2 linked regions of the Sagittula stellata E-37 genome follow. The protein of the gene in region 1 interacts with the protein of each later gene in a pairwise test. Links are inferred from orthologs where the notes say so. Each region holds a gene or a part of one and is shown on either strand. Other genes may lie near its edges.

Region 1 (3,355 bases):
AGGTCGACATCCAGTGTTCGTGGGAGGACGGCCAGCTCAAGATCGGGCAGGGCGACGGCTGGCTTGAGGTCCTGGGTTCGGGCATGGTGCACCCGCACGTTCTGCGCTCCGGCGGCGTGGACCCGGACGAATGGCAGGGCTTCGCCTTCGGCATGGGCATCGACCGGATCGCCATGCTGAAATACGGCATCCCCGACCTCCGCGCCTTCTTCGACAGCGACCTCCGCTGGCTCCGCCACTACGGCTTCGCCTCGCTGGACGTGCCGACCCTGCACGGCGGGCTGTCCCGCTGATCTGAGATGCGGCTTTTCGTTGCCATTGGTCTTGGCGCAGTCTGGTTGCAGGTGCCGCCCTTCCGGGGGCGGTATCGCCTGAGACGCCCGTTGCAGTGAGTATTTGCAAAGCAGAGAAGCACAGGGTCGCCCTTCCCCTCCCATCGGGGCTGCGGTAAGGGAGGCCGGACGTATTTTCTGATCGGGGCCCGGCACATGAAATTCACCCTCTCCTGGCTGAAAGAGCATCTCGACACCACCGCCTCTGTCGACGAGATCGCGGAGACGCTGACCGATCTCGGGCTTGAGGTCGAGGAGGTCGTCGATCCCGCGTCCCGCCTGAAGGCCTTTACCCTCGCCAAGGTGGTCCACGCCGAGCAGCACCCGGACGCCGACCGGCTGCGGGTCTGCAAGGTGATGACCGACGAGGGCGAGAAGCAGATCGTCTGCGGTGCGCCGAACGCACGCGAAGGTATAACCGTCGTGCTGGCGAAACCCGGCGACTACGTGCCCGGCATCGACACCACGCTGTCTGTCGGCAACATCCGGGGCGTCGAGAGCCACGGCATGATGGCCTCCGAGCGCGAGCTGGAGCTGTCGGACGAGCACACGGGCATCATCGAGCTGCCCTCCGGCGAGGTTGGCCAGACGTTCACCGATTGGCTGGCGCAGAACGACCCGGCGAAGGTCGACCCGATGATCGAGATCGCCATCACGCCGAACCGGCAGGACGCGCTGGGGGTGCATGGCATCGCCCGCGACCTGGCAGCGCGCGGCCTGGGCAAACTGAAGCCGCTGAAGCAAGAGCACGTCGCGGGCCAGTATCCCTGTCCGATCTCCGTCACCATCGACGCGGACTCCGCCACCGACGGTTGCGAGATCTTCGCGGGCCGGCTCATTCGCGGTGTGCAGAACGCGCCCTCGCCGAAGTGGCTGCACGACCGCCTGCGCGCCATCGGTCTGCGCCCGATCTCGGCTCTGGTGGATGTGACCAACTTCTTCACCCATGACCGGAACCGCCCGCTGCATGTCTTCGATGCCGACAAGGTTCAGGGCGGCGCGCTGCGCATCCACCGCACCGAGGGGGGCGAGACGCTCACGGGCCTCGACGAAAAGACTTACACCTTCGGCCCCGGGCAGGTGGTGATTTCCGATGCGGCGGGCATCGAGTCGATCGGCGGGATCATGGGCGGGTTGTCGACCGGCTGCACGCAGGAGACGGTGAATGTCTTCCTTGAGGCCGCCGTCTGGGACCGCATCCAGATCGCCCACACCGGCCGCGCCCTCAAGATCAACTCCGACGCGCGCTACCGCAACGAACGCGGCATCGACCCGGCCTACAACATGCAGGCAATCGAGGATGCAACGCAGATGATCCTCGACCTGTGCGGCGGCGAGCCGTCCGAGGTGGTGGTCGCGGGCCGCGTACCGGATACCGCGCGCGCCTATCGGCTGGACCCGGCGCGCGTCGTGTCCCTTGTCGGGATGGAGATCCCGGAAAGCGAGCAGCGCCAGACCCTGACCCGCCTGGGCTTCCGCATGGAGGGCAACATGGCCCATGTGCCGTCCTGGCGCCCGGATGTGCAGGGCGAGGCCGACCTGGTGGAAGAAGTGGCCCGCGTCGCCTCCCTGACGAAACTCAAGGGCAAGCCGCTGGCCAGGGTGCCGGGCGTGCAGAGGCCGATCCTCTCGCCGCTTCAGAAGCGCGAGCAACTGGCGCGGCGGACGGCAGCGGCGCTCGGCTACAACGAGTGCGTGACCTACAGCTTCATCGATTCCGAGGCCGCGGGGCTGTTCGGTGGCGGCGACGATGCGACGATGCTGGCCAATCCGATCAGCAGTGACATGAGCCACATGCGTCCGCAGCTCCTGCCGGGATTGCTGCGCGCTGCCGCCCGCAACCAAGCGCGCGGTTTTGCCGACGTGGCGCTGTTCGAGGTCGGCCATGCCTTCCACGGCGGCGAGCCGGGAGAGCAGGCGTTGATGGTTTCCGGCCTTCTGGTCGGGCGGACCGGGCCGAAGGACGTGCATGGTGCGTCCCGCCCTGTCGACGTCTACGATGCCAAGGCGGATGCAGAGGCGGTGCTGGCCGCGATGAGCGCGCCTGCCAAGGTGCAGATCCTGCGCGGCGCCGAGGGCTGGTGGCACCCGGGCCGTCACGGCAAGCTTTGCCTCGGTCCGAAGAAGGTTTTGGGCGTCTTCGGCGAACTGCACCCGCGGGTGTTGTCGGCGATGGACGTGAAGGGACCGGCCGTGGCCTTCACGCTCTATCCGGCGGAAGTGCCGCTGCCGCGCAAGGCCGGGGCGACCCGTCCGGCGCTTGCACTGAACGACCTGCAGGCGGTGGAGCGCGACTTTGCCTTTGTCGTGGATCGCGACGTGGAGGCGCTGATGTTGGTCAACGCGGCGCAGGGGGCCGACAAGGCCCTGATCTCGGACGTGCGCGTCTTCGACGAGTTCATCGGCGGCGCGCTGGGGGAGGGCAAGAAGTCCCTCGCCATCACCGTGCGCCTTCAGCCCACGGATGCGACGCTTAAAGAAAAGGACATCGAGGCGGTTGCGGCAAAGATCGTCGAGAAGGTGACAAAGGCCACGGGCGGCGTACTGCGGGGCTGACCCCTGACCGCACAGCTGGCGAAACATGAGGTAGGGTGGAGTTAACTCCACCCTGCTTTGCGTTTCGCCGGGCGCATAGAGTGGCGCGCGATCTCCACGACGGGGCGACGTTGATCCGGTTTCCCATGCCGTGCTCGATGAGGCATCCGTTGCCCCGGCCCTGACCCTTGTCGCCCGCGTGGCGCGAAATCGAGCGCCGCTACCTGGGAGATCCCGGTGCCCGTCGTTGTTCACACGGAAGGCGGTGCAACGGCAGCCCCATCACAGAAACCGCAGAGCGTTCCCGCGCATCACCCGGCGGACAATTCGTCGAAGGCGGCCATTGCCTTGCCCGCGTACATCAGGCCCGGTCCACCCGACATCTGGATCGCGGTCCCCAGGGCCTCCGCCACTTCTTCCCGTGAACAGCCCGCCCGCAGGCAGGCGCCCGCGTGGCTGATGATGCAGTCCTCGCAACGCAGCGCGAC
Region 2 (3,165 bases), 1.0 Mb from region 1 along the record:
GCGTCACCAGCGCGATGTCATGCGCGATGTCGAAGCGGCCTTCGCTGTAGGCTTTCGGATGCACGGTCACGGCCTTGATTCGCGCGGCACCCGTGTGGTGCTTTCCGTCCCAGCCCGCGACGAAGGTCATGTCCCCGACCCGCTTGAGATATCCGTCGGTGGGCGTTGTGACGCAATGGGCGGCGGTCAGCGCAACATCGGGGGCCACGAGCGTCGCGGTACACATCTCGCGGTGACGGTAGCCGGCAAGGTTCAGGCGACCGACCGCATTCTCGGCAAGGGCCGTGGCAGGTGGCAGGGCGGCGGCGACAGTCAGGAGCAAAACCCGTAACATGGCCGCAGCATAGCGCGTGACGGGCCTGCGCGACCATCTGCCAGCCTGCCGCGCACCTTGCATCCGGGCGCAGGTCCGCATAGGTAACGCCCAATTTCGCGGGGGATGCCCCGCCGATCCGACACAGAGATCCAGCAGGGAGCATCCAATGGACCAGAACGCCCTTTCCTCTTTCGTGATGATGGGTTTGATCTTCGCGATCATGTATTTCCTCCTCATCCGTCCGCAGCAGAAGAAGGTGAAGGAGCACAAGGCGATGATCGAGGCGGTCCGCCGCAACGACATCATCGTCACCCAGGGCGGGATCATCGCCAAGGTCGTCAAGGTGAAGGACGATGCCGAGCTCGAAGTGGAAATCGCCGATGGCGTGAAGGTGCGGATCATGCGGTCCACCATCGCGGCGGTGAAATCCAAGACCGAACCCGCAGAGGCCTGAGACCCACATGCTGCAGATCGATGCCTGGAAGCGTTGGCTGATCTGGCTCACCGTCGTGGTGGGTCTGCTTCTTGCCTTGCCGAACCTGTTCTATGGACGGGTCGAGATCCACAACGACGCGGTCAAGGCCATCGAGGCAGGTGACGATACGTCGGAGAACCGCGCGGCAGAGGCCGAGTGGCCGTCTTTCCTGCCGTCCGGGCTGGTGAACCTCGGGCTCGATCTGCGCGGCGGTGCGCACCTGCTGGCGCGGGTGCAGACCGCGGACGTCTACAAGGCCCGGATGGAGTCGCTCTGGCCGGAAGTGCGGGACCTGCTGCGCGACGAGCGCGACACGGTGGGCACGATCCGCTGGAATTCCGAAGCCGTCGACCGCGGCGAACTGCGGGTCAGGCTTTCGAAACCCGAAGGCATGCAGCGCGCCATCGAGGTGGTGCGCGGGCTGGCGCAGCCGGTGGTCACGCTGACCGGCGCGGGCGCGTCGGATATCTTGGTGCGCGGTGAGGGCGACGAACTTGTCGTGACGCTGTCGGAGGCAGAGAAGCAGGCGACCGACGACCGCACGCTGCAGCAATCGCTCGAAATCATCCGGCGCCGCATCGACGAGGTCGGCACCCGCGAACCGACGATCCAGCGGCAGGGCGCGGACCGCATCCTGATCCAGGTGCCGGGCATCGGCTCGGCCGCAGAGCTGAAGGCGATCATCGGCACCACGGCGCAATTGACTTTCCAGCCCGTCGTCGGCCGGACCACCAACGAAAACGACGCGCCCGGACCGGGGAACGAGCTGCTTCCGTCACTGGACGAGAAGGGCCTTTATTACGTGTTGGAACAGACCCCGGTCGTGACCGGCGAGGAGCTGACGAACGCGCAGCCGACCTTCGACCAGAACGGGCGCCCGGCGGTGAGCTTCAACTTCAACCCGTCGGGGGCGCGCAAGTTCGGCGACTACACGGCCGCGAACATCGGCTCGCCCTTCGCCATCGTGCTGGACGACGAGGTGATTTCCGCCCCCGTGATCCAGAGCCACATCGGCGGCGGCGCGGGTATCATCACGGGCAACTTCACGGTCGAGGAATCGACCAACCTTGCCGTGCTGCTGCGCGCGGGCGCTCTGCCGGCAGGACTGGAGTTCCTGGAGGAACGGACCATCGGGCCGGAACTGGGGCAGGACAGCATCGAGGCCGGCAAGCTGGCGACCGGTGTGGCCTTTGTCGCGGTGCTGGGCTTCATGGTGGCCAGCTACGGGCTGTTCGGCGTCTTTGCCAATATCGCGCTGATCCTGAACGTCGCGCTGATGTTCGGCCTGCTGAGCCTGATCGGGGCGACGCTGACGCTTCCCGGGATCGCCGGGATCGTACTGACGGTCGGCATGGCGGTGGACGCCAACGTGCTGATCTTCGAGCGCATACGCGAAGAGCTGAAGACGGCACGCGGTCCGGCGCGGGCGATCGAACTGGGCTATGAAAAGGCGCTGAGCGCCATCGTCGACGCCAACATCACAACCTTCATCACCGCCGTGATCCTCTACGTCATGGGCTCCGGCCCGGTACGGGGCTTCGCGGTCACGCTGGGCTTCGGGATCATTACCTCGGTCTTCACCGCGATCTTCGTGACGCGGCTGTTGATCGTGACGTGGTTCGAACGCCGCCGCCCCAAGACCATCGAAGTTTGAGAGAGAGCCTTACATGCGACTGAGACTGGTCAAGGACGATCTGAACTGGGACTTCTTCTCGAGATCCAAGCTGTGGCTCGGCATCTCGGGGTTGATGGTGGTCATCGCGCTGGCAAGCTTTTTCATCCAGGGGCTGAACTACGGTATCGATTTCCGCGGCGGCACGACGATCCGGACCGAAAGCGCGGAGCCGGTCGACGTAGGCGCCTACCGTGATGCGCTCGCGTCGCTCGGACTGGGCGACATTGTGATCTCGGAGGTGTTCGACCCGAACTTCCGGGACGACCAGAACGTCGCGATGGTGCGCATCGGCGCGCAGGACGGCGAGGAAGCGGTCAGCACCGAGGTCATCGATTCGGCCGAGGCCGCCCTGAAGGAGGTCGCCCCGGACATCCGTTTTACCTCGGTTGAATCGGTGGGTCCGAAGGTTTCGCAAGAGCTTATCCAAACCGCCGTTCTGGCGGTGGGCCTCGCGATTGCGGCGGTGCTGGTCTACATCTGGCTGAGGTTCGAGTGGCAATTCGCGCTGGGGGCGGTGATCGCACTGATCCACGACGTGGCACTGACCATCGGTATTTTCAGCGAATTGCAGATCCGCTTCGACCTGGCGATCATCGCGGCGTTGCTGACCATCGTCGGCTATTCGCTGAACGACACGGTCGTGGTTTTCGACCGGGTGCGCGAGAACCTGATCAAGTACAAGTCCAAGGACCTCAAGGA

The links.
Region 2: the proteins of pheT (region 1) and secD interact in binary tests that used the Escherichia coli proteins (3 or more experiments, as listed by UniProt). The link is inferred for Sagittula stellata E-37 from one-to-one orthologs.

Annotation. Positions count from the first base shown.
Region 1 is NZ_CP155729.1:986,968-990,322, forward strand. What follows is about bases 152-3,188. They hold pheT (phenylalanine--tRNA ligase subunit beta), read left to right. Parts: upstream 152-488; coding sequence 489-2,888; downstream 2,889-3,188. Other genes in these bases: pheS (phenylalanine--tRNA ligase subunit alpha), read left to right, coding at 152-293; ABFK29_RS04670 (carboxymuconolactone decarboxylase family protein), read right to left, coding at 3,179-3,188. Also shown: more of pheS, read left to right, coding at 1-151; more of ABFK29_RS04670, read right to left, coding at 3,189-3,355.
Region 2 is NZ_CP155729.1:2,001,221-2,004,385, forward strand. Bases 265-3,111 are described here. They hold secD (protein translocase subunit SecD), read left to right. Parts: upstream 265-777; coding sequence 778-2,445; downstream 2,446-3,111. Other genes in these bases: ABFK29_RS09465 (trypsin-like serine peptidase), read right to left, coding at 265-334; yajC (preprotein translocase subunit YajC), read left to right, coding at 483-770; secF (protein translocase subunit SecF), read left to right, coding at 2,459-3,111. Outside these bases: more of ABFK29_RS09465, read right to left, coding at 1-264; more of secF, read left to right, coding at 3,112-3,165. UniProt on the Escherichia coli protein: Part of the Sec protein translocase complex. Interacts with the SecYEG preprotein conducting channel. SecDF uses the proton motive force (PMF) to complete protein translocation after the ATP-dependent function of SecA.